3 regions of the Streptomyces sp. NPDC026673 genome follow, and region 2 is predicted to be linked to each of the others. Evidence: riboswitches for the same ligand, from Rfam matches in the RefSeq annotation. Region 2 holds a riboswitch; each other region holds the start of a gene.

Region 1 (4,036 bases), on a different contig from region 2:
TGAGTTCATCGAGATCCACGAGCCGCTGGAGCAGGGTGCGCTGTTCAAGCTCACCCAGCACGAGCAGCCCCAGCCGCTCGAGATCGGCCCCGAGGTCGACGAGAACGGCGTGGAGAAGAAGGTCGGCCGGACGGCCAAGCTGCGCGCGAAGCTGTCGCGCGGCTACTACGGCGAGGGGACGCAGATCCCCAAGGCCACGACCGAGGAGTACGAGGAGATCACGAGCGGCCACGGTCACCACTGATCACTGAAGCTGTGCCACCGGGCAGGGTCCCGTCCATCCGATGGACGGGGCCCTTTCCCGTTCCCCGGCGCCGATAGGCTGGTGCCGAAGGTTCTCCCCGTACACCAGACCCCATGGAGTGGACCATGAGCGTTGCGAACCCCGCCGGAGGCGTATCAATGGCGGGCGGCTCCTGGCCCGACGTCCTGGGTGCGCTGCTGAGCGGCAAGGACCTGAGCGCCGCCGAGGCGGCGTGGGCGATGAACCGGATCATGAGCGGCGAGGCCTCGGACGCCCAGGTTGCCGGCTTCATGGTGGCCCTGCGGGCCAAGGGGGAGACCGTCGAGGAGGTCACCGGGCTCGTCGAGGCGATGTACGCGCACGCGGAGCCGCTGCACATCCCCGGCCCCGCGGTGGACATCGTCGGCACCGGCGGCGACCGGGCCAAGACGGTGAACATCTCGACGATGTCCGCCATCGTCATCGCCGGCACCGGCGCCAAGGTCGTCAAGCACGGCAACCGCGCGGCCAGCAGCGCCAGCGGCGCCTCCGACGTCCTGGAGAAGCTCGGCATCAACCTGGACCTGCCCGCCGACCGGGTGGCGAAGGTCGCCGAGGAAACCGGGATCACCTTCTGCTTCGCGGCCAAGTTCCACCCGGCGATGCGGTTCGCCGCCCCCGCCCGCCGCGACCTGGGCATCCCCACCTCGTTCAACATCCTGGGCCCGCTGACCAACCCGGCGCGCGTCGGTGCCTCCGCCGTCGGCTGCTTCGACACCCGGATGGCCGGGCTGATCGCCGGCGTGCTGGCCCGTCGCGGGTCCTCGGCCCTGGTGTTCCGGGGCGACGACGGGCTGGACGAGCTCACCGTGACGGCCACCTCGCAGGTATGGGTCGTCCGGGACGGGAAGGTCGAGCAGGTGTCCTTCGACCCGCGCGACGTCGGCATGGACCTGGTGCCGATCGAGTCGTTGCGGGGTGCGGACGCGGCCTACAACGCCGATGTCGCCCGGCGCATGCTGGCCGGGGAGACCGGCCCCGTCCGTGACGCCGTGCTGCTGAACTCGGCGGCCGCGCTCGTGGCGCTGGAGGGCGGAGAGGGTTCGCTGACCGACCGGATCGCGGCCGGGATCGCCCGGGCGGCCGAGTCGATCGACTCGGGCGCGGCGGCGAAGACGCTCGAGAGGTGGGCCGCGGCGACGCAGGCGTAGCGCGCGGGCAGGAGTGGCGAAGGGCCGGGGCGGTCGCCCCGGCCCTTCGCGCTGTCCGCCCGTCCGGGATGCGGACTCCGGCTTGCGGCGCTCCGGCCGTGTGGCATGATGCTGCGCAGGTCACGAGTGACAGCGAAACGGCCCCGGCCCGCTGTCCGGCAACCCTCCTTCCGTGGCGGGGTGCCCCGGGTGATGACCAGGCCGCAGGCAGCGAGGTCTGCGGCAAGCGCGGTCAGAGGAGTTCTTCCGTGAGCAAGCGAATGCGCTAGGGCCCCAAGGCCCCTCCCCACCCTCGGCCCGTCGTGCCGGAGGGCTGTTCCGTCATCGCCGAAATCGGCTGACGTCCCTTCACTTCTGCCTGCTCACAGGAGACTTCGCCATGTCGCTGCGCCCTGCCGTCCCCACGACCGTCGCCACCCCGCTGCCCGTCCTGGGGCGCGACGTCCTCGTCCCCCTGGTGACGGGCGGCGAGGTCGGCTACGCCGCCCTGGACTACGCGGCCAGCGCGCCCGCGCTGCAGCGGGTCTGGGACGACGTGGCCGCGTACGCGCCGTACTACGGCAGTGTGCACCGGGGGGCGGGATACCTCTCGCAGCTGTCGACGGACCTGTTCGAGCAGAGCCGGGCCACGGTCGCCGAGTTCCTCGGCTGCCGCACCGGCGACCAGGTGATCTTCACCCGCTCGACCACCGACTCGCTCAATCTGCTGGCCGCCGCCGTGCCGGACGGGACGAGCGTCTTCGTCTTCGAGACCGAGCACCACGCGTCCCTGCTTCCGTGGCGCGACGCCGAAGTGACGTACCTGAGCGCTCCCCGCACCCCGGGTGAGGCGGTGGCGACGCTGGAGCGGGCGCTGGACGCCCGGGAGCCGCGCGGAACGGCACTCGTCTGTGTGACCGGTGCGTCCAATGTGACCGGTGAGCTCTGGCCCGTGCGGGAACTGGCCGCGGCCGCCCACGCCCGCGGCGCCCGCATCGTGCTGGACGCGGCACAGCTCGCCCCGCACCACCCGGTGGACATCGCGGAACTCGACGTGGACTGGGTGGCCTTCTCCGGCCACAAGCTGTACGCGCCCTTCGGCTCCGGTGTGCTCGCCGGCCGGTCCGACTGGCTGCTCGCGGCCGAGCCCTATCTGGCCGGTGGCGGCGCCTCGCGGCGGGTGGCGCGGCGCGAGGACGGCGGGGTGGACGTCGACTGGCACACCACGGCCGCCCGGCACGAGGCCGGCTCGCCCAACGTCATCGGCGCGTACGCGATCGCCTCCGCCTGCCGCGCGCTGGCGGCGGCCGGGTTCGACCAACTGGTCGAGCGCGAGCAGGCACTGGTGGCCCGGGTGCGGGCCGGACTCGCCGAGGTGCCCGAGGTGAAGGTGCTCTCGCTCTTCGGCGACGACGCCCCCCGGGTCGGCGTCATCTCCTTCGTCGTGGAGGGGTGGAACAGCTCCCACTTCGCCGCCGCGCTCTCGGCCGAGTACGGGATCGGCGTCCGCGACGGTCTCTTCTGCGCCCACCCCCTGGTGCGCACCCTGCTCGGCGGCGCCCCGCAGGAGCCGGGCGAGTGCGGTGCCCCCGACACCGCCCTCGGCGAGAGGTCGCTCAACGCCATCCGCGTCTCCTTCGGCGCCGGCACCCCCGATGAGCACGTGGAGCGCTTCGTCGGCGCGGTGCGGGAGCTCGTGGCCGACGGCGCCAAGTGGCGCTACCGCACCGAGGACGGTCGCTGCGTGCCGGACCGGGACCAGGCCTGACCGCGCCGGCCCCGGAGCCGGCGTCGCGTCACGCGTCGAGGCCGATGGCGAAGGCCGTCTCGAGGTCGTGCTGGGAGTAGGTGCGGAACGCGACGTGCGTGTCCGTGGCCTCGACGCCGGGGATCTTGCTGATCCGGCCCGGGATGACGTCCGCCAGTTCGTCGTGCCGGGCCACCCGCACCATGGCGACCAGGTCGTACGTGCCCGTGACGGAGTAGACCTCGCTGACGCTGTCGAGCGCGGCGATGGACTCCGCGATCTCGGGGATACGGTCGACGCTGGTCTTGATGAGCACGATCGCGGTGATCACGGCTGTAGGTCTCCTTGGCTCGCCCTGGCTGCGGGCTCAAGCTTAGGCGCTGCCCGGTAGCACACCCATGTGCACAGGAAGCCGAAGACGAAGCCGGTGATGTGCGCGAGGTAGGCCACGCCCGGACCGGTCTGGTGGACCTCGCCGGCGAGCCACTGCAGGACGAACCAGAAGATGAGCACCATCCAGGCGGGGAAACGCAGCGGCAGGAAGAACAGGAAGGGGAAGACGCTGGTCACCCGGGCCCGCGGGTAGAGGTAGAGGTACGCGCCGAGGACCCCGGAGATCGCACCGGAGGCGCCGACCAGGGTCTGGGTGGAGGAGGCGTGGCCCAGCGCGTACCCGTACGTCGCCAGGTAGCCCGAGGCGATGTAGAAGAGGAGGAACCGGAAGCGGCCCATGCGGTTCTCGACGTTGTCGCCGAAGACCCAGAGGAACAGCATGTTGCCGAGCAGGTGCACCCAACTGCCGTGGACGAAGAGCGCGGTGAGCACCGAGACGAACGGCGAGACGGCGAAGGACCCCAGCGGCGGGCACCCGGTGGG
Region 2 (4,036 bases):
TGCCCGATCTGGGCGACGAGCACCAGCACGATCGCCGTGGCGATCCAGCGTCCGGGCCGCCGCAGCGGCACCACCCACCGCGCGGTGGGCGGTCGGGGTGCGGGGAGCGAGGGGCCGGCCGGCGCCGCGGAAGGGGGCGGCGCCGAGCGGGCGGACACGGCGGTGCCGGGAGGTTCGGTCACGGGTGACTCCAGCGGTTCGGCACGACCCGGCCGCGCGGACGGCGGCGGCCCCGCCGGAGCACGGGCGTTCGGCGGGCGGAGCGACGGGTCGGGACGGCGAAAAGGCGAGAGAGCGAGAAGGCGAGAAGGCGAGAAATCGGAAAGCGACAAGGCGGACGAAGCGGGTCCGGGCGGAAGGACGCGTCGCCGCCTCAGCGGCGGGCACCGGGGTTCAGAAAGCCGTCAGCCTTGACAGAGTGCGCGACGGGGCGCGGTACACGCGCGACAGAGGGCGCTGTGGACGTGGCGCCGGGCGAAGAGGCGCCGCGGGTACGCCGAGACGCGGCCACGGGACCGCTGCGCGGCCGTCCCCGGGGTTGCGTGCATCGTCGTCACCGTCACCGTTCCGCCCCGCGGGGCCTCGCGTTCACCGAACATCGTCCGGTCCGGTCGTCACCTGGCACACCCTGCCGCGGCACGGAGGCCGCCGGCGGCGCTCCAGGGGTTGTTCACCGACGCTCATGACCGATCTGCGGCGTAAGTTAGGCACGGCCCGGAGGGAATGTCAACGCCGGTGTCTCACATGGTGAGCGGTCCGGTGAGACAGCAACGCCGCCTTGACGCACGGGGTTTGACGACTCGACACTGTGGGGAACGGTCACGATGGTCAGCGCCCGCCACGCCGCCCCGCGGCCCAGGCGGGTCATCGGCCCCGGCCCGCTGACCGGCAACCCCCACATCGCGGTGGGGTGCCCCGGGTGACGACCTGGTCCCGCCGAAGCGGCGGGGCAAGCGCGGTCCCGCGTCTCGCGGGCCCCCGAGCCGGGGAGGCGGACATGCCCAGGGCACAAGCCCTTCTCCTCACCCGTCGCCGGCACATCGACTTCCTGCGCGTCTGCGGCTCCTTCGGCGCGGCCCGCTGACCCTGGCGCGTACCGGCACACCGCCGGCCAAGGGGCCGGGTGCACACCGGACACAGGGCTTTGAGCCGTCCTGCCATCGGTGCCCGCGGGGCGACCGGTGGCCCCACCACGCCTTGGAGAGGGCATGCCCGAGACGATCCCGCACGACGCCCGCACGGCACCGCTCCGTGACCACGACTTCAGCGCCTCCTGTACGGTGCTGCCGCGCACGGCCCGTCCCGACCGCTTCCGCAGCCGCATCGGCGTCGACCTGGCCGGCGGCTTCTACCCCGCGCCGCGCCGCTACGAACTGTTCCTGTCGGCCGGGTGCCCGCTCTCGCAGCGGGTCGCCATCACCCTCGACCTGCTCGGACTGCGGGACTCGGTCGTCACGACCCTCGTTCCGGCGACGCCCGCCGACGAGCCCTCGGACGCCGGGCGCACCGCGCTCGCGCCGCTGCGCGGGGCGTACGAGGCCACATGGCACCGCTACGACGGACCGCTCACCGTCCCCGCGCTGTGCGACCGGTGGACCGGACGGGTCGTCAGCAACCACACCCCGGACATCCTCCGCGACCTCGCGGGCAACCTCGGCGGCCAGGTCCGCGGTCCCGTGCCCGTCCTGTACCCCCCGGCGCTCCTGACCGAGATCGAGGCGATCCGGCACACGGTGGACGAGGGCGTCACACGGGCCGCCGAACAGGCCGCGGAAGCGGCCCCCGGGTCGGCCGGCCGCGAGAGGGCCCTGGGGACGCTGCACGCCTCGCTCGGTCTGCTGGACCGCCGACTGGTTCGGGAACCCCACGTGTTGGGCGGGCAGTTGACGGCGGCCGACGTCGATCTGTGGGTGGCCCTGACCCACCTCGGGAGCGGTCCGCTCTCCCGCTACGGCCATCTCCCCGCCTATGTGCGCCGTCTGGCCGGGCACCCGGCCTTCCACGCGCACCACCCGGCCGCCGGGGTCGCGTCGACCGCCTGACGCACGACGCCGTTCCTCCCCCGCGGTGCGCGGCGGGGGAGGAACGGCGTCGGGTGCCCGCGTGCCCGGGTTCTCAGGCCTCCTCGGCCGGAAGGGCGTACAGCCCGGGGAGGTTGACCACGATCGCCTCCTGGGTGCTGCGGGCGATGACGACCACGGCCTCCTCCGCGGGGTCCGGGTTCTCCTCCCGGTGCGGTACGAACGGGGGGACGAAGATGTAGTCGCCGGGCGAGGTGCGCAGGCGGACCTCCTCGGGCTCGTCGCCGGAGTCGTCCAGGAAGACGAACTCGGGGTGCCCGCTCACCACGTAGATGGCGGTCTCGGACTCCCCGTGGTGGTGGTCGGAGGACGACGTCGCGGGGGCCACGTGCGTCTGGCCCATCCACAGCTTCTCCGAACCCACCGTCCTCCCGCTGACGGCGGCGAACCTGCGCATGCCGCCGGTCTGCGCCGTGTCGCCGTCCAGGGCGTCCGCGCGGACGTGGTGCAGCCGGGTCCGCAGGGGCGCCGCGCCGCGCCCGGGGGTGTCGTGGAGATGGGGGTGGAAGCCTTCACCGGGATTCGTCAGGGGCTCGCTCATGGCCGGGACGCTAGGGCGGCCCCGAAAAGGATGTCAAGAAGTGTCCATTGCCCTTCACCTGCGGCAATACTCCCGCAACAGGAGCCGCGAACCGGCTCGGGCCCTGGCCGCCGGAGCCGGGTCGGGCATGATGGGCGCATGCATATCTCCGCGAAGGCGGACTACGCCGCGCGGGCTCTGCTGGAGCTCGCCCGTGAGCCCGCCCGCCCTCTGACCTGCGAGGCCATCGCCTCGGCGCAGCAGATCCCGTTCCGGTTCCTGAAGTCCGTCGTGGGCGAGCTGCGGAAGGCCGGACTGGTGCGCAGCCAGCGCGGCTGCGAGGGCGGTTACTGGCTCGGCCGGCCCGCCGGGGAGATCACCCTTCTGGACGTGGTGCGCGCCGTCGACGGTGAGTTGATCACCCTGCGGGGCGAGTCGCTGGCCGGTCTCGGCTACCCGGGCCCCGCGGCGGGGCTGCCGGATGTGTGGCGTCGGGTCGAGGAGAGTGCGGCGGCGGTCCTGGGCGCGGTGACGCTCCCCTCGCTGCTCCCGGCGGGAGCGGGGGAACGGCCCGAGGACCGGATGGGAGCCGCGTGACGGCGCAACCTCCCCCGCCGGAGGTGGAGGTGGTGGAGTACACCGATCCGCTGTGCCCCTGGGCGTGGGGGTCGGAGCCCGTCTTCCGCGCGCTGCGGGCGGCTCTCACCGTCCGGGTGCGCTGGCGCCGCGTCCACTGCGTCCTGTTCGACCTCGACGACGACCCGCCGCCCGACCCGGCCGCGGAGACCGCCTGGTACGCGCGGTACGTCGAGGAGGTGAGCGCGCACACCGGAGCGCCGCGGGCGGCGCGGCTCAGCCGTGTGGCGGTGAGTTCCTGGCCGGCGTCGCTGACCGCCAAGGCCGCCGAACTCCAGGGCGGCGACGTGGCGGACGCGGTGCTGCGACGGCTCCGGGAGAGCGTGTTCGTCCTCGGGGAACCCGCCGACACGCCCGCGCTGGCCCTGTCCGCGGTTCGCGGCGTGCCGGGCCTGGACCCGGCACGCCTCTCGGCCGACGCGGCCTCAAGCGGGGTGCTGGAGCGCGTGCGGGCCGACCGGGCGGAGGCCCGTCGCCCGCTGCGCGAGGTGCTGGCGGTGCGCGGCCCGTCGCCCCACCCCGGCGCCGCGAAGGAGACCGGCGACGGCGGGCACCGGTACGCACTGCCGACCCTGCTCGTACGCGCCCCGGCGGGGTATCGCGTGATCCCCGGCTGGCGGCGCTACGAGGAGTACGCCTCCGCCGTCGAGGAGTTGTGCCCGGGACTGCTGCGGACCCCGGCGCCGCTGTCGCCGGCGTGGGCCCTGCGCCACTACCGGAGCCTCACCGATCCGGAGCGAGGACTGCTGTCGCAGGGCCCGTGGCCTCCGGCGGGGGCGGTCCGGGTGGACACCGGGCA
Region 3 (4,036 bases), on a different contig from region 2:
CGCGGAAGTCCTCGTCGAAGACAGGCTCCAGCGGGGTCTGGAACAGCATGTGGTGGATGAACCACAGCACCGAGTTGGCGATGCCGTTGTAGGCCGAGGCGAAGGTGTCCGCCGGGATGTCCAGCATCCGTACGTGCTGGCCGCCGGTGTCCGCGGTGGCGAGGCGGCCCGTCCCTCCGGAGCTGCGGAGGACGGCGGCCCGGTCGCCCTCGCCGAGGGCCGCGCAGACCCAGACGGCGTCCGCGTCCGGCCCGATCGCGCTCAGCCCCGACACGAGTCCGCCGCCGCCGCGGCGGGCGGTGAGCGTGCCGTCCTCGCGGAGGCTGTACGACACGGGGCCGCGGTTGGACGCGACCAGTACGCGCGCGGCATGCGATGCGACCATGCGGCCAGCCTAGCCACGCATGCCCGGCGGCAAACGTACGAGCTAGCCCAGCCGGGGGTTTCCAGCCGGGTGCCCCCCGCGGTAGCTGGGGAGGGCTGGCGCAACCTCACGACGACGCCGCACCTGTGCGGTACCGCGGGTGTCGTCGGCGTATGCACGCCGGTGGTGAGGGTGTGCCAACCCGTTTCGCCTTGCGGAACGACTTCCCACAACCCCCGGGCGATGGGCACCGGCCTCCGGCGAGCGGCCGACCCGCTACCGGGCCGGAGGCCTACGCCACCGCGCGGCGGCGGGCGTATTCGGGGACCGTGCGCATCGGGGGGCGTTCCTCCGTCGCGACGTCGTGGACGCGCGGCTCGAAACCGCCGTCCGGGGACCGCTCGAACTGCGTGAGGACGGGGCGTACGAGATGACCCCGCGCCAAGCGGATCTGCGCGGTCCGGTAGATCGCCGCCGCCATGCGGCCCAGCGCCTGGCCGTCCTGGTGCCGGTGGTGCCGGACCCCCACGTCGACCTGGGCGAGCGCGTCGAGCCCCACCGTGTTGAGCGCGTCCACGAGCAGCCCGAGCTCCACCCCGTATCCCACGGGGAACGGCAGCCGCTCCAGCAGCGAGCGCCGCGCCGCGTACTCGCCGCCCAGCGGCTGGACGAACCCCGCCAGCCGCGGCCAGTGCAGATTGAGCAGCGGCCGCGCGACCAGCTCCGTCACCCGCCCCCCACCGGCCGGCACCAGCGTGCCGCCGGTCTCCAGGGGGCGGTCGTACATCGCCTTGACCAACTGCACGTCCGGATCCGTGAGCAGCGGCCCGACGATCCCCGACACGAACCGCGCGTCGAACTCCCGCAGGTCGGAGTCGACGAAGCAGACGATCTCCCCGCGCGTCACCAGCAGCGAGCGCCACAGCACCTCGCCCTTGCCGGGCACCGCGGGCAGCCGCGGGAGCACGTCGTCCCGGTGGACGACGACCGCCCCGGCGGCGGCCGCGACCTCGGCGGTGCGGTCGGTCGATCCGGAGTCCAGCACGACGAGTTCGTCGACCAGCGGAACGGCCTCGCTCATCAGCTCCCGGCGGATCGTGGCGACGATCTCCCCGACCGTGGCCTCCTCGTCGAGGGCGGGCAGCACGACGCTGACCGTGCCGCGCGCACCCGCGGCGCGCTTGGCGGCGAGCAGCTGCGGCAGCGGCCTGCGGTCGGCGGTCCAGGACCGCCGTTGCAGCCAGCCGGCTACCTCGTCGAGCACCGGGTTGCTCCGTTTCTGCCCGTCTCGCAGGACGGACGGGCCATGACCAGGTTCGAGGTCGTCGGTTACAGTCTTGAACACGAGGCATGACCATCGTATGTCCACGGTGATCGCGCCTTGTCGGACAAATGCCCGGGCCCCGCGCCCGGCGCCATACCGCTCATCCAGAGGGGCAGAGGGAACGGCCCGTTGAAGCCCCGGCAACCCTCCCGCCGACCGCGAGGTCCAGGTGGGGAAGGTGCCAATTCCGTCTCGCGGCGAGATGCGCCGCGAGGAAGATGAGGAGAAAGGGCCTCGCCTGACATGGCTGCGCAGACCGTTGCATCCGCGTCCACAGACTCCGCCTTCGGGCCCGCGTCCGCGCTCTCCTGCCGCGAGTGCGGCGAGCGCTTCCCGCTGGCTCCGCTCTTCGCCTGCGAGGTCTGTTTCGGGCCGCTCGAAGTGGCGTACGACCTCCCGGGCGGCGATCCCGAGACCCTCCGCAAGCGGATCGAGTCCGGGCCGAACAACATCTGGCGCTACGCGCCGCTGCTGCCCGTCCCCGCGGACGTGGCCGCCAAGCCCAACCTCAACCCGGGCTTCACCAAGCTGGTCAAGGCCGACAACCTCGCCCGCGAGCTGGGCGTCACCGGCGGCCTGCACATCAAGGACGACTCCGGCAACCCGACCCACTCCTTCAAGGACCGGGTCGTCGCCATCGCCCTGGAGGCAGCCCGCACCTTCGGCCTCACCACCCTGTCCTGCTCCTCCACCGGCAACCTGGCCGGCGCCGTGGGCGCCGCGGCCGCCCGCGCCGGCTTCCGTTCCTGCGTGTTCATCCCGCACGACCTGGAGGAGGGCAAGGTCGTCATGGCCGCGGTGTACGGCGGCGAGCTGGTCGGCATCGAGGGCACCTACGACGACGTCAACCGCTTCTGCAGCGAGCTGATCGGCGACCCGATCGGCGAGGGCTGGGGCTTCGTCAACGTCAACCTCCGCCCGTACTACGGCGAGGGCTCCAAGACGCTCGCGTACGAGATCTGCGAGCAGCTGGGCTGGCGCCTGCCGGACAACATCGTCATCCCGATCGCCTCGGGCTCGCAGCTGACGAAGATCGACAAGGGGCTGCAGGAACTGATCAAGCTCGGCCTGGTGGAGGAGAAGCCGTACCGGATCTACGGCGCCCAGGCCGAGGGCTGCTCCCCGGTCTCCACCGCCTTCAAGGCCGGCCACGACGTGGTCCGCCCCCAGAAGCCGAACACCATCGCCAAGTCGCTCGCCATCGGCAACCCGGCCGACGGCCCCTACGTCCTGGACATCGCCCGGCGCACGGGCGGCGCCGTCGAGGACGTCACCGACGAACAGGTGGTGGACGCCATCAAGCTGCTCGCCCGGACCGAGGGCATCTTCGCCGAGACGGCGGGCGGCGTGACGGTCGGCGTGCTGCGGAAGCTGATCGAGACCGGGCAGCTCGACCCGGCCGGTGAGACGGTCGTGCTCAACACCGGCGACGGCCTCAAGACGCTGGACGCCGTCGCCCCGACCTCCCGCCCCACGGCCACCATCCGCCCGAGCCTCGACGCGTTCCGTGCCGCCGGCCTGGCCGGCTGACCCCGACCGCCCCGGCCGACCCAGACTGAAGGTGAACCCCGCATCATGAGCGCTACCGTCCGCATCCCGACCATCCTCCGCACCTACACCGGCGGCCGGGCCGAGGTCCCGGCCGACGGCGGCACCCTGGCCGAGGTCATCGACTCGCTGGAGGCGAACCACCCCGGCATCTCCGCGCGGGTCCTGGACGACACGGGCAAGCTGCGCCGTTTCGTGAACGTCTACGTCAACGACGACGACGTCCGCTTCTCCGAGGGCCTGCAGACCGCGGTGGGCGAGGGCGCGTCCGTCTCGATCATCCCGGCGGTCGCCGGAGGCTGCTGATCCGCACGGACCGCGAGTGGCAGGGGTGCCGGGGCTTCCCGGCACCCCTCCGTGCTTGAGCGGTAGTTGAAGGGCTGTACAGTTGCCCTGAACGGATCGCAACTCCCTGCAACGCTCTGCGCAACCCCTTTTCCCGGGAGCGGCGTTGTCGGCGATTTATCGCCAAATTCACGCGGTGATTGTCTCGTTGGCCGCTTATGTCCGGTCCGAGTTGCCCCGGATTATCAGCCGATCAGGCTCTTCTTCCGTTTCTTCGTGCCCGGAATTCTCGTCCGATTGACCTGTTGCAGACCGCGTCCGGGCAGATACATTCAGCCGCGGTCGACGCGTTCCGGCGCACGCCCCCTTGGCTGTAGGGGGTGAGGTCTGACCCGGGTCCGCGAGGTGCGGGTCTGCGAAGGGCCAGCAATAGGGGAGTTAGGAATGGCTCAGGGCACCGTCAAGTGGTTCAACGCGGAGAAGGGCTACGGCTTCATCGCGGTCGACGGTGGTGC

The links. A riboswitch is a leader RNA that binds a small molecule or an ion and turns the genes downstream of it on or off. The one in region 2 is predicted to bind S-adenosylmethionine.
Region 1: linked by a shared signal. The riboswitch ahead of AB0F62_RS22475 (aminotransferase class V-fold PLP-dependent enzyme) and the one ahead of AB0F62_RS15105 (glutathione S-transferase C-terminal domain-containing protein) in region 2 are both predicted to bind S-adenosylmethionine.
Region 3: linked by a shared signal. The riboswitch ahead of thrC (threonine synthase) and the one ahead of AB0F62_RS15105 (glutathione S-transferase C-terminal domain-containing protein) in region 2 are both predicted to bind S-adenosylmethionine.

Annotation. Positions count from the first base shown of each region.
Region 1 covers NZ_JBEZXR010000033.1:33,992-38,027, forward strand. The annotation lists gene AB0F62_RS22465 (cytochrome bc complex cytochrome b subunit) at 1-244, shown strand, start outside; gene trpD (anthranilate phosphoribosyltransferase) at 370-1,434, shown strand; SAM riboswitch class IV at 1,553-1,669, shown strand; gene AB0F62_RS22475 (aminotransferase class V-fold PLP-dependent enzyme) at 1,814-3,181, shown strand; gene AB0F62_RS22480 (Lrp/AsnC ligand binding domain-containing protein) at 3,210-3,491, opposite strand; gene AB0F62_RS22485 (rhomboid family intramembrane serine protease) at 3,488-4,036, opposite strand, start outside.
Region 2 covers NZ_JBEZXR010000017.1:104,782-108,817, forward strand. The annotation lists gene AB0F62_RS15100 (amino acid ABC transporter permease) at 1-182, opposite strand, end outside; SAM riboswitch class IV at 580-688, opposite strand; SAM riboswitch class IV at 854-962, shown strand; gene AB0F62_RS15105 (glutathione S-transferase C-terminal domain-containing protein) at 1,209-2,042, shown strand; gene AB0F62_RS15110 (cupin domain-containing protein) at 2,116-2,622, opposite strand; gene AB0F62_RS15115 (Rrf2 family transcriptional regulator) at 2,761-3,198, shown strand; gene AB0F62_RS15120 (DsbA family protein) at 3,195-4,036, shown strand, end outside.
Region 3 covers NZ_JBEZXR010000001.1:199,828-203,863, forward strand. The annotation lists gene AB0F62_RS00960 (trehalose-6-phosphate synthase) at 1-385, opposite strand, end outside; gene AB0F62_RS00965 (glucosyl-3-phosphoglycerate synthase) at 657-1,628, opposite strand; SAM riboswitch class I at 1,786-1,913, shown strand; gene thrC (threonine synthase) at 1,932-3,218, shown strand; gene AB0F62_RS00975 (ubiquitin-like small modifier protein 1) at 3,264-3,542, shown strand; gene AB0F62_RS00980 (cold-shock protein) at 3,966-4,036, shown strand, end outside.